3 regions of the Facklamia sp. P12955 genome follow, and region 3 is predicted to be linked to each of the others. Evidence: riboswitches for the same ligand, from Rfam matches in the RefSeq annotation. Region 3 holds a riboswitch; each other region holds the start of a gene.

Region 1 (10,807 bases), on a different contig from region 3:
TGATAATATGCCCTTGAATATAATAACCATTATTGGCAAAAGTTGAAAAAGCAGATGTTTGTTCAAAAACAGTCGGTCCGGTATTCACTCCACCAATGGAAAAGGCTAGGTTGTATGTTTCTTCTTGATCATATGCAAAGCCATCTTTAAAGCCCATGAGTTCAAGATAATCATAGACTGGTACGTTTTGCTGTATAAGCCCTTGATAAATTCGAATAGTTGGCAAATTCAGTGACTTAGCTAATGATTCTCTGGCAGAGATAAACTTATTAGAAATTGATTCGCCGTAGTTGGTCGGTTTCCACTCAGTTCCATCGGGATAAGTTTCTACAAATGGTGTATCGGGTACAATTGTGGCAGGAGCAATAAGATTATTCTCAATTGCTGGTGCATAGACTGCAAGTGGTTTGATGGTTGAACCAGGAGAGCGGCGAGTGGCAAAGGCATGGTCAATTTGATTATTATCATAATCGGTCCCAGCCACAAAGCCCAGTACTTTTCCACTAGTGTTTTCAATCACCACAACACCAGTTTGAATATTTTCAACATAATAGATTTCTTCACCGGTACTAGGATCTGTATAAACCCCATCATAGCTTACTCCTAATGAGTCTACGTTTTCTTTAGCAGTTTCTTGTAATTGATCATAAATTTCTTTATCAATAGTTGAATATACTTTGTAGCCCCCGGTACGCAGCTGGTTTTCTGCTTCAGAATAATATTGATTATACCATTCAATGTCTTGTAAAACATCGCTCATCTGATTTCCATCGTCATTGACATTAATTTCCATTAATTTCTTAATGGCTTCATTCATGACGGTTTGATACAGGTAGGATTGGCGTTCGATTGGACGATTTTCAGGTTTAATAAAATCTTTACTAATATCATAATCAATCGCAGTTTCGTATTCTTCTTTAGTAATAGCCTCGTTACGATACATACTGAATAGCACAGCTTTCATTCGATTGATACCAGGATTGAAATCCTCTCTAAGTGAACTGTTATAGTTATAAGGAGTATAGCTATAAGGATCTTGAGGCAAACCAACTAAAAAGGCAGCTTGAGCTAAATTAACTTCATTTGGTTCTTTGCCGAAAATGCCTTCAGAAGCTTCACGAATTCCCGCAATATTATCTCCTTCATTATTACGGCCAAAAGGAGAAACATTGAGATAAGCGTTTAATATTTCGTCTTTGGTAAAATATTTTTCAACTCTTAAGGCCAAGAGAATTTCGTTAGCCTTTCTAAAGAAAGTAACATCATTTGTTAATAACTGCTGCTTAACTAATTGCTGAGTTAATGTTGATCCTCCAGTACCAGACCCGGTAATAAGCGTTTGAAGCACTGCTCTAAGTGTTGATTTAGGGTTAACACCGTAATGCTCATAAAAAGCTTGATCTTCAATGGAAATTAAACCTTCTTTAATATAGGGTGAAATATCTTCTAAATTAGTAACAGATCTAACGACGTCCGATCTTATATCAGCAATAAGGTCGCCAGAGTCATAATATAAACTAGATTGTTGTTCGACTTGATTAATAGCTTCAGCCATCTCTTGTTTACTTGGTGGAGTCGTATCAGATACTAATGAAGTGAAGTAGCCTAATCCAATACCTGATAAGAGAAAGCCAAAAAGAAGATCTACAACTACAAAGTAGATGAATAGACGTCTAAATACATTAAAGATAATCGAAAGGACTAAGGAAATTTTTGAAAACCGGTCAAGACCTTCCAAAGATAGTTGACTACGCACTTCTTTTTTTCTTTTTCTTCTTTTATCAAGGTAAGTCTGAAAAAGATTTTTATCCGTTGAGTGGTTGTCACTTTCACTTTCAGTTTTTTGATTTGACTTCTGTTGAGGTCTGTTTGATTCTATAGCGTCTCGACTGAACTTACTAGAATTATTACTGCTAGTATGATTATTAGTCTTATTTTCTAGCTTTAAATCAGTGTCAGTTTCAGTTTTTTTAATAACTTTCTTCTCTGAGCGATCTTTTTTAATCGATTTATTGTGTAAATTGCTTACTGACTCACCTATAGGAGTTTCTTTTTTGACTTTAAGCGATTGATAATGATTAGAAGAAAACTGTCTTCTATCCTCATTTGACTGAGGAATAGCCTTATCAAAATTATTAAAGCTCTTATTTTCAAGTTCACTAATTCTTTTCAATCTTCTTGCTCGAGCTTCTTCGCTATTAACATAGTTAGAAGATTTCTGGTTGATTAATCTTTGCCGCCTTTGATTGAGATTTGGCTTACTATCTTTTAAATGATGACCCTCCAAAGGTGGCAGATGATTCTTGCTTTCTTTATTAGTCATTTCATTATCCCCTTTATCGGCTTAAATTATGCAGAATGTGTTTTACTTAAGCTTTCTCCAATTGCATTTAATCTTTCTTCCCATTCTTCTGTGGAAAAGTTATGTTCAGCGACATAGCGGTTTCGAGGATGACGACGACAGGCCTCACTACATCCACGTAAATACTTATCTTCATTTGCTTTAGAAGTCAATATTTGTTCATTACATTCTGGGTTTGCACAATTTACGTATCTTTCACATGGTGTTCCATCAAAATAATCTTTTCCGACTACTGTAGGATTTACTTGATTAACTGGGACAGCAATACGTTCATCGAAAACATACATCTTACCTTCCCAAAGCTCACCTTTAATTTCAGGGTCTTTTCCATAAGTATCAATACCACCATGTAATTGCCCCACATCTTTAAAACCTTCTTTAAGTAACCAACCTGAGAATTTCTCGCAGCGGATACCACCTGTGCAATAGACAACAACGCGTTTGTCCATAAATTTTTCTTTGTTTTCTTTCACCCAGTCAGGAAGTTCACGGAAATTACGAATTTCAGGACGGATCGCACCCTTAAAATGACCTAAATCATACTCATAGTCATTACGAGTGTCAAGAACAACTGTATCCTTGTCAAGTAGAGCATCTTTAAATTCTTTAGGGGATAGATATTGTCCTGTAATTTCATGTGGATCAATATCATCATCTAAGTTTAAAGCTACAATTTCTTCACGCGTTCTCACAGACATCTTTTTATGCGCATAATCATCAGCAAGATCTTGTTTAAACCATAAATCTTCAAAACCTTCTAGTGAATGAACATAGTCCATATACTTTTGTGTTTGATCTAGGGTGCCTGAAACGGTTCCGTTTATTCCTTCTTCACCGACTAATACGCGCCCCTTTAAACCGATACGACGGCAAAACTCTAAGTGTTCTTTGGCAAATAACTCAGGGTCTTCAATTCTTTGATATTTGTAATATAACAATACACGATAATTTTTCTTCATAGTATACCTCCTGTAGTTGCAAGCTACATTTATTTTCATATCTTCATATTATACGTAAATATAGTAAATGTCACAAGTTTTTACAATTTTTAATCTGATTGTTAAATAAGTTTACTAGTATTTTTTGATTTTTTAAGTGAAGTTTATAATATTTAGTACAGTAAATTTTCGTTAATAAAAAGGGCAGAAGCTTAAACTTCTGCCCTTTTTATTAATTTTATAAGATAATTCATAAATAGTAAGTAGTGCGTTACCTACCTAAAAGAGCTACCATAAAGTTTAAAATTGGAATTTTTTGATTAAACGATCAATTACAGGCAATTTTAGGATAATCACTAAAATAATTGTGTTCAATGGAAGAGAAACAGCGTTTTTAGCGATACGAATTGGCATGAATGCTGCCCAAGCTTTACCTTGCATCATTTTAATCCATAGAGATCCAAATCCTAAGTTTACAATAAAGGTTACTAAAACAACTGCTATAAGAATATTTTTCCAATTACGTTCTTTACGCCACAAAAACCAACCATAAATGAAACCAGCTAAACCGGCACTAAAGGTATAACCGAAGAAGAAGCTATAGCCATTTAGAAGAGCAGTGATAATGTCATTAGCTACCGATATAACGATAGCCCACCATGGACCAATTATAGCGCTGGAAATAGCAGTACCGATAAAGCCAACTCCAATTTGGGCAATTTCACCTACTCTAAACGCTGGTATATAAGCTAACATAATACGAAACGCTAATAATAAAGCCATGGTAGTTAATTGTAGGGTGGTTAGTTTTCCTTTATTACCATATGAAATAATACGACGGGAATCAGGTTTTTGCATAAAAAATACGCTCCTTTTTTTGACAAGAGAGCGCTACAAATAATATTAATGCAGCGAATGCAAAGATAGTATCGCAAGAATAAATTCTTTTCGTTTGTTGGCCACATCCCATCCAACAACACTTGACGTTCTATCTTTTACTCTGTCTAATGATATACATCAGTGTAACTTACTTTCAAAGAAATTGGAAGGGAAAATCGTTTAGGAGGACTTGTGATATAATGTAAAAAAAGGAGGGTTAATATGAAGAGCGTTTTAATCATCGCTAATCCAGGTTCAGGTAAGGGTAAGGCCAAAGCATATGCTGAGCAGTTAGCTGATTTACTAATTAATACATACGATGCTCAAGTCAAACACCGAACAACTGAAAAACCTCAAGATGCCTATGATTGGGCAAAAACTACCCCTGCAGATGAATACGACACTATTATTTGTTTGGGCGGTGACGGCACTATTAAGGAAGTGGTATCCGGTTTAATGGAGAATTCACAACCACCTCATTTTGCTTTTTTACCTTTGGGGACTGTAAATGATTTAGCAAGATCTTTAGGAATCTCTCTAAACCCAGTAAAAGCCATTAATCAATTTAAATCTTTAGAGTTAAAAAAATTGGATATCGGGCAAGTTAACGAGCAGTATTTTGCGAATGTTCTTGCGCTAGGAGCTATTCCTTCAGCAGTATTTGAAACTGAATCTAAAGTAAAAAATAAGATTGGGGTATTAGCTTATTTATTTGATGGCTTTAAAGCGATGTTTGAAGAGGAAGATTTTGATTTAGACATTAGTGTCGATGGAAAGGAATCTCATCACCTTAAAACCAATCTTATATTATTAACACTCACTACTAGTGTGGGAGGAATGGAAAATCTTCTTTCACAAGACCAGCTATTTGATGGATTGGGTCATCTTTATGCTTTTAAGGGTTCATTGGCTATATCAAGCATAGCTACTTTTATTGAAGAGAAAGGCTTGCCTCGACACGAATTAGATAATGAGTCCATCTTGTCGTTAAAGGGTAAAACATTCGATATTAAACTCGCTTCCTTGAATGAAGAACGTGAACTAAAAGCGAACATTGATGGCGATAAAGGCCCAAGTTTACCATTAGAAATTAAGATTCATAGTCAAGCACTTTCTGTATGGGTTCCAAAGGTAGAGAAAGAGTAACCTTTAGAATAAAAAAGAAAAATGTGGTATAATAACAATTACAGAGGGCAATTTAAGAAAAGAGGGATAACGTGTCGAAAAAAATTTCAGATGGGCAACGAAGTCTAATTGAAAAGGAGTTAAGACGCGGGACAAGCAAGTCACGTATCGCTTCGCTATTAGATGTAGATTATGAAACGGGTCTTGAAATGATTGAATCAGTAAAGTTAGCAATTCGACCAGAAATAGGGGATAAGATTACTTTCAAATTTAGAGAAAGTAGCATGACAGGAATAATTACAAAATTGCTTTCTAATAGTGCAGTTGTAGATATTTATTGGCAAGAATCAGATATGATGATGCAAGATATTATTGAAGAGAAGACCATAGTCAATTTCAAAGATATTATTGATTTTATATCCTTACCACCACAAGAAGAGGATAAGCATGTCATTCTAGATCCACAACCTACCGTGCACCATAAAAACACCAAGGAAAATGATACACAGTCAGAAGAAGAGAAGTAAAATTAGAGCGAGTCTACTATAGACTTGCTCTAATTTATTTAGAAAGTTTTCTTTAAATTTCTATCTATAGACTTAGTTGTTTGATTTCATCGATAGCCTGTTGGAGAATTTCATCCATTCGCTCATTTTGATCGGATTCTTCACTTTTTTCTATATGGTAATAACTTAAAAAGCTATTAAACCATGCAACAGGGTCTGAGATTTTTTCTTTGATAAATGGATAGTATACCATCACCAATAAATTTATTTCTTCTAGTAGACCATCATAAATATGAGGATTATTATTGACCGTATAATCTTCAAGAAGAGCTTTTATTTGTAAATAGGTCGAATCTTCTTTATAAGGGACTAGAGATAGGCTATCGATGATTTTAATTTCTTCAAACCATGTCAGTTTCAGATGGGCCTGGTAATTTCGAACTATATAATGATGCAATATATCACTTTTAACGAATTGACTTATCTCTTTGTCAGCCAATAATGCAGTCAAGATTGGATGTTTAAGGGAGTAATCTAAACTATAGAAGTTTTTGATTTCTTTTAAAAGTTCATATAAGGTTAGTTCTTTCAATTGTTTCAACTTTGAATCTAACCTCTTCGTATTTATAAGGAGTTGAAGTTCTTTAGAAAGAGCTTCTTTTTCTTTAATTTTTTCAATTTGTTTAACAATCAAAGAGATATCCCATTTTTTTTGATCAAAATATTCTTTGATTTCATATAACTGAATCAATAGTTTTTGATGAGAAAAAAGATAAGGTAAAGAATGAACATAAAGCATCGCTAATTCATAGTCAAGGTCTTGTATGGAGTGGTCTGAAAGAAAATTTTGCCATAACTTTTTGACAGCTTGACTTTTATTTTGAATAATATGAATAGAAATTAGTTCTTTAAACACTTTAAGGGAAGGTTCTATCTGATAGCTTTCTTTCAAAAAGTTAGATGCACTTGCATAATCATTTTGTTCAAGCGCATTCATGGCTTTGCGATAGAAATATTCGCTCTTATTTGGCATATGAATAAGATCTGTCAATTGAGGAGACTCCTTTCAAAATAGAGAGGGTGAAAAACCTATGTGGATACAAATTGATGCCGCTTTTGATCCTAAAACTAAAGAAGCGGGCCTAGCTTTTTTGGTATTCAATGGTGAAAAAGTTGCTACTTTTAAATTTTATATTAATGAATGTCTGGATAATCACCAAGCTGAGTTTTTTGCTTTAAGATTAGCTATGCAATGGATCAAGCAAGAAAAATTAAAAACAGATCAACTCATTCAAATTAAAACCGATTCTAAGATTGTTTTCCAATCGATTGAAAAACGTTTTGCCAAAAAAGACTATTTTAGCAAGCTTTTAAAAGTTATTCTCTTTGAAATGGACCATTATCCTTTACTTTTTCTAAAATGGATTCCTGAAAAAGAAAATCGAGCAGCTGATCAAGCAGCAAAACAAGCCTTACGTAAACAAGGGAAAGTAAAGACTTTAGACCCTTATTTATTTGTAGACCAAAATTGATAATAATTTACTTTTAAGGCACCGTTATATAACTTGCGTTTTTTGCTAGCTTTTTCACCATAAAATTTCTCAAATGAGTCATCACTTGAGAGAATATACTTCGACCAAGTGGTCATCAAACGGTAAATAGTACCCATGTCCTGGTATAGTTGGTGTACCTTATCTTCATCTAGCAAGCGGTCCCCATAAGGAGGGTTGGAGATTAAAATGCCATATTCTTCATTCGGACGGTAATCTTTTAACTGCATTTGTTTAAAAGTAATATCTTCTCCCACACCGGCATTTGCTGCATTTTGCTTGGCGATTTCAATCATTCTTCCATCTATATCGCTTCCAAAGATATTGAGTTTTATTTCATGGTTAATTTTTTGACGTGCTTTTGTTTTTTCCTTTGACCATACTTCTGGATTAAAGAACTCCCATTTTTCTGCTGCAAATGACCGATTTAATCCTGGAGCAATATTGCGTCCCATTAAGGCAGCTTCAATTAAAATTGTTCCAGACCCGCAAGTTGGATCATAAAGAGGACGGTCAGGGAACCAAGTAGTCAATTTGACTAAAGCTGCTGCCATATTTTCTTTTAGAGGCGCGCCACCTTTTTCAGTTCGATAACCTCGTTTAAATAGACTGCTTCCACTTGTGTCTAAAGTAATCATCGCCACATCTTTTAGTATCGATATTTCAATAGGGTAGTAATCACCTGTTTCGCTCAAAGGCATTTTACGAGCATAGTGATCCATTAGCCGTTTGGCAATGGCTTTTTTGACAATTCTTTGACAGTTAGGGACAGAATAAAGTTTTGATTTCACCGATTTACCTGAAACAGGAAATTCTCCATCCATGGGCAAGAGGTCTTCCCAGGCAATCGCATAGGTTTGGTCAAACAATTCTTCAAAAGAGGTTGCTTTAAATTCGCCAACCACTACTTTAATTCGATCAGCTGTTCTCAACCATAGGTTTGTTTTAGCAATATCTTCTGCAGTTCCTTTAAAGCGCACGCGACCATTCTCTGTTTGTGTTTCATAGCCTAAATCCTTGAGTTCTTGATTAGCTATTCCCTCGATACCTGCAGCTGCTGTAGCAATTAAGTGATATGTTTTCATGGATAATCCTTCCTTTTAAAAAAACACGATTCAACAAGCTTTTAGGCTCAGAATCGTGTTGTTGACTATATGCATCTATAAATACCTATATTAGTAAATTTCGATAAGCCATGTTCTGTCAATATTTATTCCATAGGCAAGAATAAATAAAGGGTAATCATCTATCTACAAGATAACTTGTCTCTCTTTCAGTTAAGCAATGCTTACGCATTTTCCCATACAGAGAGTGCCCCTACCAAATTTGGGTTGCTCGCTCGAGGGGTTTACCGCGTTTCAGCTTTTTGTTTCCAAAAAGATCGTCTCTGTGGCACTTTATGAATTACTTATTCTTAGCTAAGCCTTAGAATATTCACTCGCCGTTCACCTTAAGGCTACCTTAGCTTATTGTTTAGCTAAGCACGAACACTACAAGCGTTTCAGCTTGTGCGAGCATGGACTTTCCTCAGCCAAATGAATTGACCGCGATTACCTGAAATTTACTATGATCATTAATTTTGACTATACTCTGTGTTTGAAATTTTGGCTCCGAAAACATGTTTTTCTAAGTTAGATAAACGTTTAAGGATATCAAAGTTGGTTACGCCAGAACCTGGAGTTGTTGAAACGTTTTTCTTAGCTAATGATAACTGCTTAGTTAATTCATCTATTTTAGCAATGAGTCGCTCATTTTCATTCTTTAAGAACACTACATCTTTTTGATAAGAATCATAGTCACGAATAATACTATCGAGATACTCATCGACTTCAGCAGCATTATAGCCACGCATGGAACGAGAAAATTCTTTTTGTAAGATATCTTTTGCTGTTAAGTTTTTTTCTGCCATGAAGTTCACCTCGTTTATTAGCTTTTATATTAAATAGAATATCAACTACTATTTTATCCTTTTCTTTTGAAAATTTCAAAAAAAGTTACAAATATTCTAAAGTCTATTATTTATTATTACATGCCCTTATTAAAATAGCTAGACTTAATCTTGAAAAAATAACTTCTTTTGATTGAAAAAAGATAAACAGTCCTCCATAATGTGAATAAGCTCAGCTTTAAATTTTTTAGATGCATTGACTGGGGGGGTTTAATGACTCATTGGACAAAAGTGACTATCTATCTTGAAACTAAGAAGCCTGATGAAGTGGAATATGTTTCTCATCTCTTATTTGAGTGGGGGGCGAAAGGGACGCAGCTTATAAATGTCGATGGATATATGGAAAATAAAGAAAATTTATTTGGAGAAATTCCTTTAGCTCCATCCCTTAAAGAACAAGATAAACGGGGGCTTGTCTTAGGTTTTTTTGAACAAGATATAGAAAAAGACTTGTTCGATAGTTATTTAGAAGATAACCTTTATTTCGATTTTAGTTGGGAAAAAGAGCCGATTGAAATGGAAAATTGGCAAAAAAATTGGATGAAAAACTACCGAATTCAAGAAATTTCACGATTTATAAAAGTTGTTCCGGTATGGGATGCTTATTCTCCAAAATATAAGGATGAGAAAGTTATTTATTTAGACCCAGGAGTTGCCTTTGGAACAGGTGATCACCCGACAACCCGACTCGGCGCGCAAGCTTTAGAAATGGTTATGCGAGGTGACGAGAAAGTTTATGATGTTGGAACGGGATCTGGTATCCTTGCATTGATAGCTTTTGCTCTCAGCGCACAAAAAGTGGTGGGATACGATCTTGATCCTCAAGCAATCGCAGCTGCTAAACAAAATCTTACTTATCAAAAATGGCAAAATATGGGCTATTCTGATGATTTTCAACCACCTATATCATTTCATGTCAATGATTTATTAAGAGGTGTTGAAGAAAAAGTAAATATCATCATGGCAAACATCCTACCTCATATATTACTCAAGCTCTATCAGGATGCCTATCAGCTTTTAGAAAAGGGTGGCTATCTCATTCTTGGAGGCATACTGACTGAGAAGGCAGAACAAGTAATCGATTCTTTATCAACAGATCAGTGGGAAATAATCCAAATTAATTATTATAAAGGATGGGCTGGTATCACGGCTCAGAAGAAAGAGTGAGTTATGCATCAATATTTTATCGATGATTCGAATCAAATAGTAGAAATTGGCAAGAAAGTTGTTTTGAATCCATCAGACAGTCATCATTTGGTCAATGTTTTAAGGGCTAAGCAAGGGAAGGAGTTAATAGTTGTATACGATCAAAAGAAGTATCTAGCTTCTTATCTCAAAAAAAAGAATGATTATGCTCTATTAGAAATCATGTCACCCTTAAGTGAGACTCTCAGTCAAACGGAGTTACCGGTCGAGGTAGTTGTAGCTTGTGGTTTATCCAAAAATGACAAAATGGATTCAATTGTTCAAAAAGCTACAGAATGCGGCATGAGCAGCTT
Region 2 (10,807 bases), on a different contig from region 3:
CTAATGAAGTATCCATTGACACTGTTTTAGATGAAGCAGAAAGTTATTCGTTTTTTGTCGACCAACGCCTCATTATAGTGGACCAAGTAGATTTTCTAATCAGCCAAGCTCAACAAAAAATGACTGATGGTCAAACAAAGCGCTTGTTGGATTATTTGAAGGATCCTAATCCCGCTACTTGTATTCTTTTTATCGTCCCTCATGATCAAGTGGATAAAAGGCGAAAATTAACTAAGGCATTCCTGAAAGAGACGACTTATATTAATATTTCTCCTCTAGGAGAAGCGGCTGTTCAGTCCTTTATTCAAAGTTATATTCAAAGTGCTGATTTTGAGATGACTACAGAAGCCCAAAAGGCTTTGTTACAACGTGTAGATTATCAATTGAGTCAAGCAGTGGCTGAATTGGAGAAGTTGAAACAATTTGCTCAAAGTGGTCAAAAGGTTACCCTGGAAGTGGTAAATTCTTTAGTCACACGCAGCCTAGCTTCAGATGTCTTTGAATTGACCAATGCTATACTAGCCCGCAAGCTTGATCGCTCGATTCAAATTTATCAAGACTTAATATTAATGAAGCACGATCCCATTCAACTACATGCCTTAATCGTTTCGCAGTTTCGCTTATTTTTACAAGTTAAACTCTTACAAATGCAAGGAATAAAGCAAGATGAAATAGCTCAAACACTCTCTGTCCATCCTTATCGAGTGAAATTAGCCCTTCAAGCCAGTCGACCCATGCAAATAGGAGAACTTAGTCAGCTTTATTTACAACTCATTCAAGCTGATTACCAAATGAAAACCGGTTTAGGCAATAAGGATACGTCTTTCTATCTGATCCTGACCAAAATCATGCAACTTTAATTAAAGGAGGTTCCTATGCAAAAAATTCGCTTAGCCATCGCAGGTTTCGATCAAGTGGGTCAAGCTATTATGGAAGTTATGGATCAACACCAAGACTTAATTATCCAACATATCTTTAGCCGGCAAAGTAAGCAGGACTTCCCACAAGCCTTGCAGTCTTTGCCTATTCATCCCATGGAACAAGCACTTAACTTTAAAGAGTCTATTGATGTCTTGCTAGTCTGTAGGGGTACTACTGAGGATAATCCTGATAATCTAACGGAATATGCGGCTCATTTTAATTTAGTGGATACATATAATTTTTATGCTAAGCCAGCTCTTTTATTAAAATCGATCGATTCTATCAGTCAGGTTCACCATAAATTAGCCGTGATAGGTGTAGGGTGGAATCCTGGTATTTATACAATCAATCAATTATTGGCAGAAGCTGTGATGCCTCAAGCAACTAATTATCGTTTTATCGAAAATGAATGGAGTCAAAAAATGAGTGAAACACTGGCTGGCATAGAAGGAGTAGCCCAAGCAAGTGTATATATCAAAGCCTCTCCTCAAAGTATACAAGCCATTTTAAAAGGGGAAGGTGCTGATTTGCGTTTTTCTGACTATCAAGAAAGAGTGGCTTACCTAGTTTTGGAAGAGGGAGTGAATCCTGACAGGATTCATGATCAAGTACAGGCCTTACCTAATTATCTTTCTCAAGTTGAAAGGAATATAAATTTTGTTTCGAGTGATCAGATGACCAAGCTTTCAAAGGAAGCCAAAGCGGGTCGGCTGATTCGGACCCTTTCAGACAATCAAGAGCTTACTACTTATGATTTGAGCTTAAGTTTTAATCACCCTCGATTTAATCAAGCCCATTTACTGCTGGCCTATGCCAGAGCGGTTTACCGTTTAGCTAGTGAAGGAAAATCAGGAGCCTTAACACAATTAGATGTTCCAGTGTCTTATTTAAGCAAGCACAGTCGACAAGAACTACTTAATCAGTATCTATAAAATGAAGTTCAACATAAAAAGCATCCTTCTTAAAACCTTTCGATTAGGGTCTGTAACAAGATTTATCGGCTTGTTGTTAGGCCCCTAATCAAACAAGGATTAACGAGGATGCTTGGTCTGATTAATCAGTAAAACAAAAAAGCTCCCAATGGAAGCTCAATTATTATTTAGCAGATGCAATTAATTTAGCTAAACGAGATTTATCACGTGCTGCTTTGTTGTGATGAATTAAGCCTTTAGTTGCGGCAGAGTCAATAGCTTTAACTGCGGCTTGGTATAATGCTTGAACATCACCTTCGCCCGTTTCAACTGCTACGCGAACTTTTTTCATTGCAGTTCTTAAAGCAGAAACTTGAGTGCGTTTACGGCTAGAAACTTTTTCAGTTTGACGTGTACGTTTTTTTGCTGATGCTGTATTGGCCATGAATGGTCACCTCTTTTCAATAAATCTAGTCTAAGTCTGAAAACTTAGTCAACAAGAAATATTATACAGAAGACAATGTCAACTTGCAATAAAAATAAGTCAGATTATTTAATAAGCATTGAACTTGTGAGACAAGCAAAAGTTGTGTAATTTATTAAGAGCAAAAGCATAAATGGAGGCGAGTTTTTGAAGAGTAATAAATTTAGGGTGGTATCACCTTATGAACCAGCTGGTGACCAACCCCAGGCAATTAAAGAGTTAGCGGCTGGTTTAAGAGCAGGAAAAAAAGAGCAGATTTTACTTGGGGCTACTGGTACGGGTAAAACATATACAGTGGCTAAGGTAATTGAAGAAGTCAATAAACCAACATTGGTCCTAGCTCATAATAAAACACTAGCCGGTCAATTATATTCCGAATTATTAGAATTTTTCCCTGATAATGCGGTCGAATATTTTGTCTCCTACTATGATTATTATCAGCCAGAAGCCTATGTGCCATCTTCTGATACCTATATCGAAAAGGAATCCAGTGTCAATGACGAAATTGATAAGTTGCGTCATTCAGCTTCTTCTTCTTTATTAGAAAGAGACGATGTGATAGTAGTCGCCTCAGTGTCGTGTATTTATGGTTTGGTTGATCCGGACATGTATCGTGAGCATGTACTTTCTTTACGTCAAGGTCAAGAAATTGCCCGTGACCAAGTGATGGCTCGTTTAGTCGACATGCAATTTGTTCGCAATGATATTGATTTTCAACGTGGAACCTTTAGAGCCCGTGGCGATGTCCTAGAAATCTTTTTAGCTTCAAGAGATAAAGAAGTCATTCGGATTGAGTTTTTCGGTGATGAAATCGACCGTATCCGTGAAGTAGATGTTTTAACAGGTGAAATCAAAAAGGATGTCGAACACTATCCCATTTATCCGGCTACCCACTTCGTAGCTAATCAAAAACAAACGCAAAGAGCAGTTGAAAGTATTCGTCAAGAATTAGAGGAAAGATTAGAAGTCTTACGCTCTGAGAATAAACTATTAGAAGCTCAGCGACTAGAGCAAAGAACTAACTATGATATTGAAATGTTATTGGAAATGGGCTATTGTTCAGGCATTGAAAACTATTCGCGCCATCTGGATGGGCGTGCACCAGGAGAGCCACCTTATACGCTATTAGATTTCTTTCCTGATGATTTTCTAATCGTTGCTGACGAATCCCACATTACCATGCCGCAGATTCGTGGGATGTATAATGGTGACCGGGCGCGTAAGGATCAGTTGGTTGAATACGGCTTTCGTCTACCTTCAGCTGTGGATAATCGTCCACTTAAACTCAATGAGTTTGAAGACCATATTAATCAGATTATTTATATCTCAGCCACACCAGGCCCTTATGAATTAGAACATACCAACCATGAATATGTCGAACAAATTATTCGTCCAACAGGTCTTTTGGATCCTGTTATAGAGGTTCGACCGATTAAGGGACAAATTGATGATTTAGTTTCCGAAATTAGTTTAAGAGTGGAAAGAAATGAACGTGTCTTTGTAACGACTTTAACCAAAAAAATGTCTGAAGACTTAACCGATTATCTAAGGGAATTGGATATTAAGGTCAAATATCTGCATTCAGATATTGTGACTTTGGAGCGAACGGAAATCATCCGTGATCTCAGATTAGGTGTTTTTGATGTCTTAATCGGGATTAACTTATTAAGAGAGGGACTAGATGTCCCTGAGGTATCACTGGTGACGATTTTAGATGCGGACAAGGAAGGCTTTTTAAGGTCAGAACGTGCCTTGGTACAAACAATTGGTCGAGCCGCTCGAAACCAAAACGGTCGCGTAATTATGTATGCAGACCGCATCACTAATTCTATGCAAAAAGCGATTGATGAGACAGAAAGACGACGCCAAATTCAAACAGCTTATAATAAAGAGCATGGCATCACACCGACGACTATCAAAAAAGATATTCGCGACTTAATTCGTATCACTCACGATGTGGAAGCAGAAGATCGTCAAGAAAATGTCTTACTAGATTTCAAACAACTATCTCGGATGCAAAGAGAGGAAGAGCTGGAGCGTTTAACCATGTTGATGAAAGCTTATGCTAAAGAAATGAATTTTGAAAAAGCAGCCGAGACGCGTGATTTAATGATGGAGTTGAAAGCGCATTTCAAGATAAAATAAGTAATAAAAATCTAACATTGTAATTTTTAATGTATTCCCTTACAATATAAGGGAATTCAAAAACAGAGTAGGTTATTTACGTAAAGTGCTTCTAGATGGGATGTCGCTAGAAGACGAAGTGATTCTCACGCGATAGATAATCGCCTCCGCTGTTTTCATCTTGTGGAGGGCACTCTTTTGAAGAGTGCTCTTTTTTTGAGTCAAACTATCTAAGTGGGGAGAGTAAAACATGCAAGTAAATCCAAAAAAACAGCCAGTCTTTCGCTTTAACCATCGTGAGATTAAGCATGGCGACCCGACCATTCTCTGTGGAATCGTCAATGTGACCCCAGATTCTTTTTCAGATGGAGGAAAATGGTTTGGTCTAGAAGTGGCTTGTAAGCGAGCGATGGAACTGATTAAGCAAGGTTGTCAAATGATTGATATCGGAGGAGAATCTACCCGTCCGGGGTCGACTTATGTGGCCGTAGAAGAAGAAATCCAACGTGTCGTCCCAGTTATCAAGGCCCTAAGAGCGCAAACTGATGTAATAATCTCAGTTGATACTTGGAAAGCTGAGGTTGCTCAAGCAGCGCTTGCAGCCGGAGCCGATATTATCAACGATATTACTGGACTTTTAGGTGACCCGCGCATGGCCTCAGTGATTGCACCAACTCAAGCTGGTGTCATTGTGATGGCTAATCCAGTAATTGTCCGTCCAGACCATCCTTCCGCCAAGGTCTTTCCGCAGTTTGGAGCAGAAGGCGTCTTTAGCAAAGCAGAATTGGACGCTTTTGCCAAAATGGACGCTGTTGAATTGATGGATAAGTATTTTGATAAGTCTTTAAAGTATGCGACTGAAGCGGGTATCAAAAAAGACCGCATCGCACTTGACCCAGGTATCGGCTTTGGTTTAACTAAACGTGAGAACTACCAATTAATCCATCAAGCCAATCGGATTCACCAAAAAGGCTTTACCTGCTTCTTAGGGGTTTCTCGTAAACGCTTTATTCAAAACACCCTGCAAGAAGCTGGCTTTAATGTAGATGTTGAAACCGAAGAAGGATTCAGACAAAGAGACGAAGGCTCTGCTGCCTTATCCGCTATCGCTGCTTTTATGGGTATCGAAATGCTTAGGGTTCATGTGGGAAGCTCTCACCGGATTGCTTCGTTAATTGGTAACCACTTGCGCTTATCTGATGGCTTAGAGGATACAAATTTTGCTGCTTATCCACTTAAATAGGAGGAGTTATGTTTAAGATAAAATTAAATAACATGCGTTTTTATTCGCATATTGGCTATTTTCCTGAAGAGAAGAAATTAGGTCAAAATATCGCTGTTGATCTGACGGTGACCATGAAGGCCAGTCTCACGCGAGATGATTTAAATGAAACAGTCTCTTATGCGCATTTTTATGATCTAGTTGCTGAATATATAAAAAAAACACGGGTCGACTTGATTGAAACAGTTGCTTTTGACCTTTTAGATTTAATAAAACAATCCAATCCACAACTAATTAGTCAGGTCAAAGTCAATGTTCGCAAATTACAATTACCCATCGATGGTATTTTAGATTCTGCCGAAATTGAATTGGAGGGATAGAGGATGGCAACTGTTTATCTGAGTGTCGGATCTAACTTAGGAGATCGGATGGCTAATCTGCGAAAGGGGCAAGAGCTGTTAGCGACTCATCCACAAATTGAAGTCTTAAAAGCCTCGGCCTATTATCAGACTTCTCCAGTAGGAGGAGTCGTGCAAGATGACTTCATTAATCAAGCTCTCGCCATTGAAACAGACTTAGATCCTTATGACTTATTGGACTACCTTCATGAAATAGAAGCCAAGTTACTAAGAAAGCGATTGATCGTTTGGGGACCTAGAACTTTAGATATGGATATCTTATATTTTGGCCATCTAGAAAGTGAAGACCCTCAGCTAACTTTACCGCATCCCGAAATAATGAACCGTTTGTTTGTGTTAATTCCTTTAAAAGAAATTATTGACACCAATTTTTATGCTTATTGTCAAATTAATCAAGCCATTGAACATTTAGAAAAGACACAAGACCAAAGAATAGAAAGAGTGGTAGAAAATGAAAGAAATTAATTTGAATCGTATAGAAGAATTAGTTCGTGAGCTTTTAATCGAAATCGGAGAAGACCCAGATCGTGAGGGGCTCATTGAAACACCTAAACGTGTTGCCAAGTCGCTAAAGGAAATTACAGCTTCTACTCGCTTAGAAGAATTTACGGAAGGAAAAATGTTCCCAACCGATGCCAGTCCTAATCAACAAATGGTGGCAGTCAATAATATCCCTTTTTATTCTATGTGTGAACATCATATGTTACCCTTCTTTGGGAATGTTCATGTAGGCTATCTTCCACAAGATGGACAAATTATTGGCCTGTCAAAAATACCAAGATTGGTAAACTATGCTGCAAGAAAGTTAAATGTGCAAGAAAATATTACGCGTGAAGTCGCTGAGGTTTTGATGGAGATTACCCATGCTAAGGGAGTAGCTGTGGTGGTTGATGCCCGTCATATGTGTGTGGAAATGCGCGGGGTCCAAAAAGTCAACTCCATTACCCGTACCAACTATTATTTAGGCGTCTTTAATGAAGATGTTCAGTTGCGGAATGAATTTCTGCAGTCTTTACCTAAGGTGAACGCCTTATGATTAACAGTTTGACCGATGATTTACCAACTATTCTTTATGGTGAAGGAGACCGTCTAAGTGTTTTAAAAGCCATGTTGAAACAATTGGGCCAACCGGACCAAACCGTTAAAATCATCCATATTGCGGGAACTAATGGTAAGGGGTCAACTGCTAATATGATTTCTCATTTATTACTTGCTCATGGATATCGCACAGGACTATTTACCAGTCCTCATTTATATTCAGAATGTGAAAGTATTAAAGTCAATGACCAAATGATTAGTCAGTCAGATTTTAGCTGTATCATGGCGGAAGTTCACCGAGCGGCGATTATGTTAGGCTTAGACCCACAAAAAGATTTGTCACAATTTGAGACCACCTTTTTGATTGGGATCCTGTATTATGCCCATTTAGCCTGTGATTATCTAGTTTTAGAATGTGGTGTAGGTGGGGGCCTTGATGCGACCAATGCAATTAGCCACTCTGAATATGCCATCTTTACTAAAATTGGTATGGATCATTTAAATTTACTGGGGGATTCTTTGCAAGCTATCGTAGAGACTAAAGCTGGTATTATCCGTTCAAATCAACAAGTCATTGTGGCGCCGAACCAAAAGAACGGAGTGGTTGAGCGTCTTAAACAAATAAGCTCGGAGCAAAAAAGTTCTTTCCATGATAGCTCTGACCAAAAGATTGTTTACAAGCGTCCACATTATTTTCAAGTGGAACTAAATCAAAAAAGTTTTGAACTCTACTTGCCCTTATTAGGGACTTTCCAAAATGAAAATTTAAAGACCGTCTTTAAATGGTATCAAGTATGGTTGGAAAGTGAACAACCTTCTCCTATAGAGACTGACATGACAAAAGCTTTTAAAGACTTAAGAATGGTAGGACGTTTTGAAAAAGTGCAAAGCACTCCCGACATTATCCTAGATGCTGCTCATAATTTAGATGCCATTCAAGAATTAATCTCTAGCATCCAATCATTATATGCTGGTCAAAAGTTGAGCATTTTGTGTGGTTTTCTCAAAGACAAAGATGTACCGGCTATTCTAGATGAATTATTAAAATTAACTGCTGATTTTTATGTGACCCAGCCCGATTTTCCAGATCGAGCGATGGATACCAAAGAGCTAGCAAAACTTTTTGAACAAAAAGGAAGCTCAGTGATTTCTTATCCGGATAGTCGTGCAGGATTAAAACAACTGATGGAAGACCAAGACGATCCTATTATTGTTGTGGGCTCTTTCCATCTGATAAAAAAAGTGAGGGATTTGTTTGCAACAAATTAATGCAGCAGAGCTTTTGAATAATGCGCAAGAATTGATTAAAGTCTCACCCTTCTTTAATCAGAAGAAGTTTTTAAGGCTCCAAGAAATAATGGATCAATATCCTGCAAGCAATCTCTTGGACCGCAAAAGTCCATTGCACTTATCAGCTTCAGCCTTGGTTTTTCAAGATCAGTCTTTAGTTTTTATTCATCATCCTTATTTACATAAAACTTTATTACCTGCAGGACACGTGGAAATAGGGGAGACCCCTCAAACAACAGCCTTGCGTGAGCTATACGAAGAAACGGGTTTAAAATTCACCTCCCTTACTCAGTCCGAATTAGTAGACCTTAATCTATTTGCCATCCCCGCTAACCCACAAAAAGGCGAAGGGGCTCATTATCATCTAGATTTTAGGTACTACTTCCAAGGGACCACTAAACAAAGCGCTCAATCAGAATTGGCTGTTCACTTATTAGCAGAAGATCAAGCTCCAGACGAATTTCAGCCCTATTTCCAATTAATTAAGAAACCCCCTTGATTATGAGACTGCTTTAAACTATAATTAATCATTGTTCTGTATGAAAATTCAGAACAATGCCCTCGCTCGGTTTAGCGCATCACCAACGCTTTACTTAGCTAGTGGAAATAAATTAGAAAGAGGTGAATAATATGGCATTAACACAAGAACGTAAAACTGAAATCATGAAAGAATACGCACGTCACGAAGGTGATACCGGTTCTGTTGAGGTTCAAGTTGCTGTCTTAACAGAAGACATCAACAATTTAAACGACCATATTAAAACACATAAGAAAGATTTTCACTCTTATCGTGGATTAATGAAGAAAATTGGTCACCGTCGTAACCTTCTTGCTTACCTACGTAACAAGGACGTTACTCGTTACCGTGATTTAATTAAAAGATTAGGATTACGTCGTTAATCCTGCGACTAAAGGATGGCAATTAGCCATCCTTTTTGTTATATTACTAGTAGATTTGTTCGGAGTTTCACACTATACAAAAATGAGTCGTTTAAACTTTAAACGGTTGATTTTTGTTTAGTGCTACTCCGAATGATTAAAAATTTAAAAGGAGTTATGTTATGACAACTAAACAAGTATTTGAAACAAATTGGGGAGGCCGTCCCTTAATTGTTGAAGTAGGACAAATGGCTAAACAAGCCAATGGAGCAGTTTTAGTACGTTATGGCGATACAGTCGTTTTGACTGCTGCTGTCGCTTCCAAATCCCCTTCACCGATGAATTTCTTCCCCTTAACGGTTCACTACATTGAAAAAATGTATGCGGTTGGTAAGGTGCCAGGTGGTTTCTTAAAACGTGAGGGTAGACCTTCTGATAACGCGACCCTGACTGCCCGCTTAATTGACCGTCCAATCCGCCCAATGTTTCCTGAAGGCGTGCGGAATGAAATTCAAATTACTAATACAGTCCTTTCAGTTCAACAAGATTGCTCACCAGAGATGGCAGCTATGTTTGGTTCTTCGCTAGCATTGGCTATTTCAGATATACCATTTGATGGACCGATTGCCGGAGTGGATGTGGGACGTGTCGATGGTGAATTTGTTATCAACCCTACACCCGACCAAAAAGAAGTTTCTGAGATTGATTTAACCGTAGCAGGGACTGCGACCGCGATCAACATGGTAGAATCATCTGCTAAGGAAGCATCAGAAGAGGATATGCTGGAAGCCTTATTGTTTGGACACGCTAATATTCAAGAATTAGTGGCCTTTCAAAAAGAGATTGTCCAAGCAGTTGGAAAAGAAAAATTTGAATTTGAATTAGTTCAAATCGATCAAGAAATCACTGAGCAAGTCAAGAGCTTATACAATGAAAAAATGGTTACAGCTGTTAAAACACAGGAAAAACAAGCCCGCGATGAAGCGGTTAATCAATTGAGTGAAGAAGCTGAAGTTTTCTTTAGTGAAAAGTATGCCGAAGCAGAAGATTTAGAAGAGAAACTGAAAGATGTTTCTTCGGCTATGCAGGACTTAGAAAAAGAAGTCGTTCGTCGGTTGATTACCCATGACCGTATTCGTCCAGATGGTCGTCAAATAGATGAAATTCGTCCTTTGGAATCTTTGGCTGGCATTTTACCACGTACCCATGGTTCAGGACTCTTCACCCGTGGACAAACGCAAGCTTTATCAGTAGCTACCTTGGCTCCTTTATCCGAACATCAAATTATTGATGGTCTTGGATTAGAAGAAGGCAAACGCTTCATGCATCATTATAACTTCCCTAACTTCTCAGTAGGAGAAACCGGACGAGTGGGTTCACCAGGTCGTCGTGAAATTGGTCACGGTGCGCTAGGTGAGAAAGCTTTAACCCAAGTGATTCCTTCAGAAGAAGAATTCCCATACGTTATTCGTTTAGTGGCTGAAGTATTAGAATCCAACGGTTCTTCTTCACAAGCATC
Region 3 (10,807 bases):
GTTAGAAATATCGGCGTCGTTTTTGGACAACGTTCTCAACTATGGTGGGATTTACCAGTTAAGGATTCTTTTGACCTGATCCGTGACCTTTACCGTGTGGATCCACAGCGTTATCATCAACAAATTGATAAGTTAGCATATGCTTTAGCTATCGAAAACTTACTGGATACTCCCGTTAGACAACTCAGTTTAGGCCAAAGAATGCGGTGTGAAATTGCCGCTGCTTTAATTCATCAGCCAGCCATTCTATTTCTAGATGAACCTACTATTGGTTTAGATGCAGTTTCTAAATTAGCTGTTCGAAAATTCATTATCGATCTTAATCAAGAAGAACAGACAACAGTTATTTTAACCACGCATGACATGCAAGATATTGAAGCACTCTCTTCACGGATTATATTGATTGGTCAAGGAAAAATACTGCTCGACGGTTCCCTGGAGGAATTAAAGAACAAAAATCAACAAAAACAGATTTGGAACATTGAATTTAATAAAGGAAGACTACCTCATCACCCGGGTATTCAAATTTATCAAGCGACTGAATCAGAAGCTTTATTATCTTTTGATTCGGATCTTCTATCCAAAAATGAATTTATTGCTTTATTAAATCAAAATCTTGATTTACAATCTATAAGCCCTCATGCTACTAACCTTGATCACCTAGTAATCCAGCTTTATCGGGAGTATCAATTATGAAAACTTATAGCGCAATATTTCGCATTCAATTTCAATCAGCCATTCAATATCGAACGGCTGCTTTAGCAGGTATTCTTACCCAATTTGCTTGGGGCCTACTTCTCATCAAAATGTTCGAATCTTTTTATCAAACCAACGCACAAAGTCAACCTATGACTTTTGAACAAGTCTGCGCTTATATATGGATCCAACAAGCCGGTCTTAATTTGTTTGCTTTATGGATTTATGACCGTACTATCTTCGAAGAAATCATTTCAGGCAATGTTGCCTATCAATTGACGCGTCCTCTCGGTCTCTATCCCCATTGGTTTATATCTAACCTTGCCATGCGAATTGCTCGCACTTTATTACGGTGTTTGCCAATGATAATTGTAGCAAGCTTTCTGCCAGAACCTTATAAGCTTTTGCCGCCAAACCACCTCCTACTTTTTATAGTGACGATGATTCTGTCTACTTTATTAATCATTGCCTTCTTAATGTTAGTCTATATTAGTGTCTTTTATTTCTTAACGGACGTGGGAATTCGAGTGATTGTTGCTACGATCGGGGAATTTCTAACCGGAGCAATCATTCCATTACCCTTTTTACCCCAGCCTTTACAAACCTTTATCCATTGGACACCCTTCGCCTATATGCAAAACATTCCTCTTAGAGTCTATTCTCTAGACATTAGCTCTTGGAATATTATCATTCCTCAAGCTTTTTGGCTGATTCTTCTGTTGGTGGCCGGTTGGTGGCTGATGCAACATGCTCTATCTAAATTCGTTATTCAAGGAGGTTAAATGCAGTGTTTAAAATTTTAGGTCTTTATTTTAAACTCAATTGGCAGGCTCAATGGCAATACCCTGTTTCTATGTTGTTATTAATTATGGGGCAATTCTTAGCAACCTTTGTCTCTGTACTAGGCATTTATTTTATGTTAGAAAGATTTCACAGCGTACAAGGGTTTTCAAAAGATGAAGTGCTTTTATGTGCTGGAATTTTCACTTTTGCGGCCGCCTTAGCTGAAATGCTAGCCAGGGGATTCGATTCTTTTCCTCAGATGATTGCTAATGGTGAATTTGATCGTGTCCTCACTCGCCCCCAAAGCCCCTTACTCCAAGTTATTGGATCAAAATTTGAGTTTTCACGTATAGGACGCTTAATCCAAGCAGCCTTACTACTAGTTTTCGTCATTGAAAGAGGCAAGATGGTATGGTCGTGGAATAAGATTGCTACTTTATTCATAATGATCTTAACAGCCAGCTTGTTATTTTCCTTATTATATTTTCTTTCAGCAAGCCTTTCTTTTTTTACCATTCAAGGATTAGAGATTATGAATATTTTTACAGATGGCGGACGTGAATTTGGTCAATATCCCTTCTCTATTTATGGAAAGAAGATATTAAAGTTTCTAACCTTTATTCTCCCTCTGGCTTTGGTCCAGTATTATCCCTTTTTATATTTAGTAGGTAAGAGTAATGATTGGCGATTAGCTCTATTTCCTTTTTTGAGTCTAGTTTTTGCTATACCTGTTTATGGTGTTTGGCGATTTGGCTTGTATCATTATCAGTCAACCGGCTCTTAGTCAAAGAATCTTATTTCAATGAAATGATAAATAAGATTCATAAACTAACCTCTACTTTATTAAATTTCCTTTTAAAACAGTCAATTAAACTCACTAACGTCTACTCAAAGGCCCTCAATCTATATACTATTTTACTTATTATTTTTTAATCGTTTACTCTTTCTACCTGATTTCTATTCATTTAGAGGTCAGTTTATTATAGTTTAGCAAGCCGTTTATCAACCATTAGTATTCATTTGACAAAAATAATAGTGCGTGGTATATTTAAGTTGTAAAGGTTGAACGGCTGTTCAACTATAAATGATAATTTTTACTATTTATAAACAGAAAGTAGGTCATGCCATGGATAGCTGTCAAGAGAATGCAATTCATCCTGAAGCGATTAAGAAAGCTCAAGAAGTGCCTCTCAATCCAGAACATTTTAAAATTCTAATCAAACTCTTTAAAGCATTAGCAGAACCCTCTCGAGCAAAAATTTTATGGTATTTGCTTAAGACAGAATTGTGTGTTTGCGATTTAGGCCATCTAATAGGCATGTCCAAATCTGCCACTTCTCATCAACTCGCTTATCTATTTAAATTAAATTTAGTTAAAAAGCGCAAAGAAGGACGTATTGTTTATTATTCAATTGCTGATGACCATGTGCGTATTTTATATCACAATGCATTGGAACATGCAGCAGAAGGAGGAAATGATAATAATGACTTATAAATTTAAAATGCAGGGTTTGTCTTGTGCTAACTGTGCTCAAAAAATTGAAACTCGCTTAAACAATTCGGATCAAGTTGAAGCGACCGTTAATTTCGCACAAGGACAATTAACAATCGACACGGACCAAGTGATGGAGTCTAATCTCATTCAAAGCTTGGAACAAAATGTACAAGAAGTCGAACAAGGGATAAAATTGGTTCCGCTCTTTGAGCTAGAAGAAAAATCAAATCTAAACCTTGATAAAAATAAGGACAGTCAAGGCTTACTTGATAGCGAAGGCTGGCGTATTTTAATTACCATTCCTTTATTTATCTTAGGATTCTTTTTAACAAATTATATTTCTTCTGAATGGCTTCTAGTGGGTTATTTTGGTCTGACCTATCTGTTCATAGGTCAGAATGTACTTAAAACTACTTGGAATAAAATTAAAAATAAGGACTGGTTAGAAGAAAATTTCTTAATGACGATTGCTACCTTAGGTGCCTTTGTGATTGGTGAGTACCCTGAAGCAGTTGCCGTTATGCTGTTCTATTCTATCGGAGAATGGTTTCAAGACCGTGCCGTTAACCAATCTCGCCAATCAATTCAATCCTTGATGGCAATTCGTCCTGACTTTGCCCGTATTCAACAAACTGATGGTACATTAACCAAAATTGACCCCCGCGAGTTAGTTGAAGGTCAAGAGTTTATCGTAGCTGTCGGAGACAAGGTCCCTCTAGATGGACAAATTATCCAAGGTCAATCTCAAGTAGACCACTCAGCTATTACTGGAGAATCTCTTCCTCAGAGTTTAAAAGAAGGCGACACCCTCTACTCAGGTTCGATCAACTTAAGTTCTCAACTGAAAGTTAAAGTCACTAAGACCTTCCAAAATTCAACGGTCAGCCAAATTATCGACTTAGTTGAAAATGCTTCTTCCAAAAAGGCAGCTACTGAGAAATTTATTACTCGGTTCGCACGCGTTTATACACCGGTTGTAGTTGCCTTAGCAGTTCTTTTGGCTACTTTGCCTCCTATCTTTTTTAGTGACATTTCTTGGTCAACAAGCTTTTACCGTGCGTTACAATTTTTAGTTATCTCTTGTCCTTGTGCCTTAGTTGTCTCTGTTCCTATGAGTTTTTATGGTGGAATTGGTGCAGCAGCACGTGAAGGTATCATGGTTAAAGGCGGAAATTTCCTCGAAACCCTAACAAAGATTAAGACCTTAGTTTTAGATAAAACCGGAACAATCACTCAAGGTAACTTTGCGATTGACAAAGTAGAGGCCTTATATTTAAGCAAAAATGAGTTTTTAGAAGCACTGGCTCACTTGGAGAGCCAATCCCACCATCCTATTGCACTCTCCATTCAAGAAGCCTATAATCAGCCCTTAGATCCTCATCGTGTGCAAGAAGTAGAAACAATCACCGGTAAAGGTCTTAAAGGAATTGTGGACGGTAAAAGTTTACTTGCTGGAAACAAGGACTTGATGGATCAATTCAAGATCGAAGTGCCAGAATTAAAGACTGCTGCCACTGTCGTTTATCTCAGTATTAATCAAGCATATCAAGGCTATGTCCTCATTAAAGACCAGATCAAACCAGATTCTCAGTCCGCGCTGACAGAATTACATCAATTGGGTATTTCCTCTGCCATCTTACTTTCTGGTGACAATCAAGCAACCGTCGACGAAATCGCTCAACTTGTTGGGATTGATCAAGCAAAAGGTGACTTGCTTCCACAAGAAAAGATGATCGAACTGGAGAAAATTTTAGCTAACGTTAAGCAATCAACGTCTAATAAAAAATCCTCTAATGTAGCCTTTATCGGTGATGGCATCAATGATGCCCCGGCTCTTGCCCGTGCAGATATTGGAATTGCCATGGGAGGAATGGGATCTGACGCAGCTATTGAATCAGCAGACATTGTCATTATGAATGATTCTTTAGCTAAACTCCCTCAAGCTATTAAAATTGCTCAAAAAACTTTACGCATTGCTCAAGAAAATATAGCCTTTGCACTTGGAATTAAGGTACTCTTCCTAAGCCTCGCCGCTTTAGGCTTCTCATCCATGTGGATGGCTATTGTCGCCGATGTTGGTGTGACCATCCTTGCAGTTCTTAATAGTTTGCGAACACTTGGGAAAGTTAAATAATAAAAAAACCAGCAAGCATAATAATGGTATGCTTGCTGGTTTTCTTCGTTTAACAAACTCATTTATCTTTAATGAATCCTTTTAGGCCCCTTCAATTTTAAATTCGTAAGTTGAAGGTAGATGGTAATAGGCTTTTAAGGCATTAAGAGCTCCTTGGGCTTTGACTAAAGTTTCTTGGTACTCTTCTTCTGGATCTGAAAGGGCAATAATTGCTCCCCCTAGACCGAGACTAGTCTTTTCTTCTTCAATAACCGCCGTACGTATAACAATATTTAAATCCATACAACCATTATTAGCAATATAGCCAATAGCCCCTGAGTAGATACCTCGTGGACGTCCTTCTAATTGATCAATTAATTCGAGGGTACGATACTTCGGCGCTCCAGTCATTGAACCACCAGGGAAGCAAGCTTTAAACAGATCAATAGCTGAAACATTTTTTGCAAGAAAGCCTTGAACGGTAGTCACTAATTGATGAAGGGTTGAATAACTCTCAACAGCCATCAACTTGGGAACCGTTACTGTTCCAATCTGACAGACCTTACCTAAATCATTTCGCAATAGGTCTACGATCATCAAGTTTTCAGCCATGGTCTTTTCCTCGGTTGCTAAAGCATGAATAATCGCTTGATCTTCTGCTGGGTTTTGACCCCTTTTAGCCGTTCCTTTGATGGGCTTGGTTTGAACTCTACCATCACGATTCAAAGTTAAGAATTTTTCCATAGAAGAACACGCAACAGCAAAATGATCAAAAGTTAAAAAGGCTGCGTAAGGGGCTGGACTGGCTTGGCGTAAGGTTTGGTAATATATATAGGCATCTAGCTGGTCTTTGATATCCAAGCGGTTGGTCAAACATATTTCATAGGACTCTCCTTTTCGAATGTAGTCTTGACATTGGTGGATAGCTTTCAAATAGTCACTGCGAGCCATAGCCCAAGCAATAGTTGGTTGATCGAAGGCCTCCATGATAAGCTCTTCTTTTTCACCTACTGAAATATAAGCCTGTGAAAAATCTAAATCTTTGATCCAGTCTTTGTCATCTTTATAGGATAGTAAATAAAGTTGGTTTTCGTGATGATCGATAACAGCCGCTCGATCAATATAATCTAATATAACATCAGGATACAATGACTGATGCTGATTAGGCCCTTCCATTAAACTTTTGAGCTCATAACCAAAATAACCAATATAACCTAATTGGAAATCACATGGTAAATCTTGATGGATTGGCCATTGAGGTTGATGTTTTTCTAAATAAGTGAATATATCTTGATGAATTCTTTCTTCTCTTCCCTTTATATCTGTCTTGATAACCACATTATCCGTAATATCATAGGTCAGACGATGGCCATGGCGAGGACCCGCTTGTCCAATTATAGAAAAACGAGACAAAGCTTTTGTCACTTGACTAGAGTCTAACCATTGCGTTTGTTTATTAATTTGATAAAGCTGATTAAACAACGCTTGTGCATTGCCTTGATAAGGAACTTTTGTAACACGCAAAGGATTTGTCTGTATTTGGAAGGTGTGGATCAAGTCTACAAAATTCTCAATTAGACGTTCACCTTCTTGTGAAGCAATTGACTCTGGATGAAACTGAACGGCGTATTGAGGTTTGCTACGATGAGAAATCCCCATAATTAAGCCATCGTGCGTTCTCGCATCCACTTGAATGTTCTCCAATTTCTCTTCTTTACAGACTAAAGAATGGTAACGGGTCACTTTAAAATCTTGCGGTAGTCCTTTAAAAAGTCCTTGATTATTATGTCTGATTTCACTCAGCCGCCCATGAACAGGCTGAGGAGCCAATATAATTTCTCCTCCATTCAGATAATAAATTCCTTGCTGACCCAAACAGATGCCCAATATGGGACGTTCTTCTTTTTCGATTACTTCACGGCAAAGACCAAAATCTTCAGGATTTTCAGGACTTCCAGGACCTGGTGAAATAACCACCGCATCAAAATCTAACAATTTGAATTCTTCATATGACATTTGATCATTCTTAATAACCAACGGAACTTCTTGCGTCACTTTGGCTATTAATTGAAACAGATTATAAGTATAGGAATCATAATTATCAATGATAACAAACTTCATAATGGTTTCTCCTAACATTTTTTTCAACGATATCTATGCAACTGGTTATTGTCCTATTTTATCACAATTTGTAGTTAGTAAAAATACCTGAAAAGTAATTTAAAAAGAATAGCATTTAATCCTTGTCAATGATTGACAAGTGCTATCATTCACCTATAATGAAGGAGAACTTTGAACAGAGTATAAAAGGTGCGTAAAGTATTTACAGATGGGAAGTTGCTGTAAAACGAAATGAACAATCATGCGATGCCTTTTATCTTCCGCTGTTTTATTATCCATCTTTAGCGGAGCTCTGAATTTTTCAGAGCTCCTATTTTTGTTTAGGAGGGTACATTTTGGACATCCAATTGAATGTTTTTCCTTATCCAATCTATCTAGAACACCATCATTTTAGTCAATTAAAAAAACGCTTAAGCCAAATGAGCGGAAAAAAGTTTCTACTAACGGATCAAAATGTGGCGACCCTTTACCAAGAACAAATTGATCAACTTGGTCAGTTAGCATCCTTTTCTTACCATATTGTTCCTGCCGGTGAAGCGTCAAAGTCATTAGCTTGTTATCAAGAAGTGATGAATCGTATGGTAGAAGAAAAACTTACTCGGTCTGATTGCCTAATCGCCTTTGGTGGTGGCGTCATTGGTGACTTAGGGGGCTTTTTAGCCGCCACATATTTAAGAGGAATCAACTTTATACAAGTTCCGACGACTCTTTTAGCTATGGTTGACTCTGCCATTGGGGGTAAAAATGGCATTAATTTTGGTGCCTATAAAAATCAAGTGGGTACTTTCTATCATCCCGCTTGGGTTCATATCGATATTGCCTATTTAGACACCTTAGATATCAGACAAATTAACAATGGGTTAGCAGAAATTATAAAATATGCGATCCTTACTGACCCCGCTTTATTGGAGGACATCAGACGAGATAAAAGTCAACTCAACTACTTGAATCTAATTAAACGGTCTTTAGAAATAAAACACGCCTATGTTGCTAATGATTTTCACGATCAAGGTAAAAGACAATTCCTTAATTTAGGTCATACTTTCGCCCATGCCATTGAAAGTATTAGCAACCACCAAGTGAACCATGGTGAAGCAGTCGCAATCGGCCTATTATGGATGGCTCGTGCTAGTTTTAAATTGGGTTGGGCCCGCCAATCATTCGTTCCTCTTCTTGAAGATTTATACCAAAAACAAGGACTATTCCAGACTTATTACTGTGATAACCATGATTTACTGAACGCCATTAATCACGACAAGAAAAAACAAGACCAAACGATTCACTTAATTATTCCTGTTGAAATAGGAAATTGTGTCCGACAAGCCATTCCTATTCATGAATTAGGCCAATGGATTGAAGCAGGGAGTCGATTGTAGATGGATATTCAAATTATGCCTCACTCTTTAAAAGGCAGTATTTCTGCAATTCCTTCTAAATCAGACGCTCATCGAGCACTCTTTGCAGCCAGCTTAGCCAATGGTCCCTCTACCATCTATTTAGACCGTCTTTCAAAAGATTTAGAAGCAACATTGACTTGTATTGAAGGACTAGGTTGCCTGGTTCACCATGATTCAGATCAAAAAGCATACCATATCCTGCCAGATGCTCATTCTATGAAGCGCCACTTCAATGTGGGCGAGTCAGGAACAAGCTTACGCTTTCTAATTCCTATCTTAGCTAGTCGGTTAGAAAAGAACCAACAGGTCGAAATCCTTCGCCAAGGGAGTTTGATCAATCGAACCAACCAACCTTATTGGGACTTGTTTGACCAATTAGGTATTTATTGGCAAGAAGAAGGCCCTAGTATCTGGCTTTCAGGCAAGTTAGAAGCAGGAAATTACCAACTTCCAGGTAATGTTTCTTCTCAATTTATTTCAGGATTAGCTTTGGCTCTCGCTCATTTAAATAAAGCAAGTCAGATAAAATTAACTTCGCCTTTGGAATCCGCTGCCTATGTCGACATGACCTTAGCTAGCTTAAAAGAATTTAGTAAAAGGATTGATTTTTCTCATCAAACTCAAGCCTATCACTTACTCGATGGACCTATACAAGCAGCGCCCTACCAAGTAGAAGGCGATTGGTCCAACGCCCTTTTCTTCTTAGTAGCAGGCGTCCAGGTCTTAAATCTTACTTTTGACAGTCTCCAAGCAGACCGTCAGGCTTTGTCCTATTTGGATAAATTGGGCTATCCCATCCCCGAGTCGGCAAGACAATCCACTGACTATCATCCCAGTAAGACTTCAACTGCAAGTAATCAAATAGTGGAAATCGATGCCCGTCAATTGCCCGATGCTATTCCTATCCTTACCCTAGCAGCCGCTAGAAAAGCTGGGATTACTCGCATCGTTAACGGCCAACGCCTCCGCTTAAAAGAAAGTGACCGAATAGAATCTACCGTAGCTCTTATGCAAGCTTTAGGTGTCTACATACAAGCTGAAGCTGATGGGTTCATCTTGCAAGGAGGGCAAGGCTTTCATGGCGGAATTGTGGATACTTTTCAAGACCACCGTATTGCAATGACAGCTGCCATTGCGGGTAGTTTTGCCCAAGAACCTGTGATTATTAAAGGGGCGGACTGTGTTTCTAAATCTTATCCCCACTTCTTCGATGATTTTCAAAAATTAGGAGGTATCTATCATGTCCTTTAGTCTCGGTCAAAATTTTCGTCTCACTGTTTACGGACAATCCCATGCTAAAGCGATTGGGGTAGTCATTGATGGCCTTCCTGCCGGTTTAGATTTCCCTTATGCAGCCATTCAAACAGCTCTCGAACGTCGTCGTCCTGGTAAAAAGGTTTGGTCAACTAGCCGTAACGAGACTGATTTATTTGAAGTCAAAGCAGGTATTGTAGACGGTAAAACCTGTGGGGCGCCCCTTTGCTTAGAAATTAGGAATCAAGACATGCAGTCCAAGGATTATGCCCAACATCACTATCTCCCTCGCCCCTCACATGCTGATTATCCTGCTTTCATTAAATATGAGGGACACCATGACATTCGTGGGGGCGGACACTTTTCAGGGCGCATGACTGCTCCAATTGTAATGGCTGGTAGTATTGCCCGCTATTTATTAGAAACAAGCGACATCCAAATTTATAGCCACATTCATTCAATCGCTGGTATAAAAGACCGGTTAGTTGATTTTGCGCAACCTGATTTTAAAGCCTTAAGTGAATTAGTTAATAAAGAATTTGCCGTAATTGATGCCCTGCAAGGCCAAGCCATGAAGGAAGCTATCCTAGCCGCTAAAGAAGATAAAGACTCTGTAGGAGGGCAAATCGAAGTAATCGTTGACGGCTTACCAGTTGGTATCGGTCAACCCCTCTATGATTCGTGTGAAGCTAAATTAGCCCATGCCATGTTTGGCATTCCCGCCACTCGCGGCGTAGAATTCGGAACGGGCTTTGCTGGAGCAAACTTACGCGGCAGCCAGCACAACGATCCTTATTATTTGGATAATAACTTGATGGTTAAAACGCTGACCAACCATCACGGCGGTATTATCGGTGGTTTGACCACTGGCATGCCCTTGATTATGCGAGTAGCAATTAAGCCTACTTCTTCTATCGGTCAACCCCAAGCAAGTGTCAACCTTGATAA

Evidence for each region. A riboswitch is a leader RNA that binds a small molecule or an ion and turns the genes downstream of it on or off. The one in region 3 is predicted to bind tetrahydrofolate.
Region 1: another riboswitch for tetrahydrofolate. It lies ahead of ACQV2G_RS06610 (folate family ECF transporter S component); the one in region 3 lies ahead of aroB (3-dehydroquinate synthase).
Region 2: another riboswitch for tetrahydrofolate. It lies ahead of folP (dihydropteroate synthase); the one in region 3 lies ahead of aroB (3-dehydroquinate synthase).

Annotation. Positions count from the first base shown of each region.
Region 1 covers NZ_JBNUPF010000020.1:2,530-13,336, forward strand. The annotation lists gene ACQV2G_RS06600 (transglycosylase domain-containing protein) at 1-2,323, opposite strand, end outside; gene ACQV2G_RS06605 (rhodanese-related sulfurtransferase) at 2,350-3,321, opposite strand; gene ACQV2G_RS06610 (folate family ECF transporter S component) at 3,601-4,158, opposite strand; THF riboswitch at 4,208-4,305, opposite strand; gene ACQV2G_RS06615 (diacylglycerol/lipid kinase family protein) at 4,402-5,325, shown strand; gene ACQV2G_RS06620 (DUF2187 family protein) at 5,397-5,831, shown strand; gene ACQV2G_RS06625 (hypothetical protein) at 5,896-6,861, opposite strand; gene ACQV2G_RS06630 (ribonuclease HI family protein) at 6,902-7,342, shown strand; gene ACQV2G_RS06635 (THUMP domain-containing class I SAM-dependent RNA methyltransferase) at 7,318-8,445, opposite strand; RNA gene rnpB (RNase P RNA component class B) at 8,545-8,922, opposite strand; gene gpsB (cell division regulator GpsB) at 8,934-9,269, opposite strand; gene ACQV2G_RS06650 (50S ribosomal protein L11 methyltransferase) at 9,522-10,475, shown strand; gene ACQV2G_RS06655 (RsmE family RNA methyltransferase) at 10,479-10,807, shown strand, end outside.
Region 2 covers NZ_JBNUPF010000019.1:15,739-26,545, reverse strand. The annotation lists gene holA (DNA polymerase III subunit delta) at 1-860, shown strand, start outside; gene ACQV2G_RS06515 (diaminopimelate dehydrogenase) at 876-1,853, shown strand; gene rpsT (30S ribosomal protein S20) at 2,017-2,277, opposite strand; gene uvrB (excinuclease ABC subunit UvrB) at 2,464-4,461, shown strand; THF riboswitch at 4,523-4,615, shown strand; gene folP (dihydropteroate synthase) at 4,691-5,683, shown strand; gene folB (dihydroneopterin aldolase) at 5,692-6,042, shown strand; partial or broken gene folE (GTP cyclohydrolase I FolE) at 6,046-7,117, shown strand; gene ACQV2G_RS06485 (bifunctional folylpolyglutamate synthase/dihydrofolate synthase) at 7,114-8,388, shown strand; gene ACQV2G_RS06480 (NUDIX hydrolase) at 8,375-8,908, shown strand; gene rpsO (30S ribosomal protein S15) at 9,040-9,309, shown strand; gene pnp (polyribonucleotide nucleotidyltransferase) at 9,471-10,807, shown strand, end outside.
Region 3 covers NZ_JBNUPF010000013.1:9,658-20,464, reverse strand. The annotation lists gene ACQV2G_RS04960 (ABC transporter ATP-binding protein) at 1-696, shown strand, start outside; gene ACQV2G_RS04955 (ABC transporter permease) at 693-1,478, shown strand; gene ACQV2G_RS04950 (ABC transporter permease) at 1,484-2,263, shown strand; gene ACQV2G_RS04945 (ArsR/SmtB family transcription factor) at 2,606-2,974, shown strand; gene ACQV2G_RS04940 (heavy metal translocating P-type ATPase) at 2,964-5,108, shown strand; gene pabB (aminodeoxychorismate synthase component I) at 5,190-7,208, opposite strand; THF riboswitch at 7,383-7,476, shown strand; gene aroB (3-dehydroquinate synthase) at 7,544-8,584, shown strand; gene ACQV2G_RS04925 (3-phosphoshikimate 1-carboxyvinyltransferase) at 8,585-9,856, shown strand; gene aroC (chorismate synthase) at 9,846-10,807, shown strand, end outside.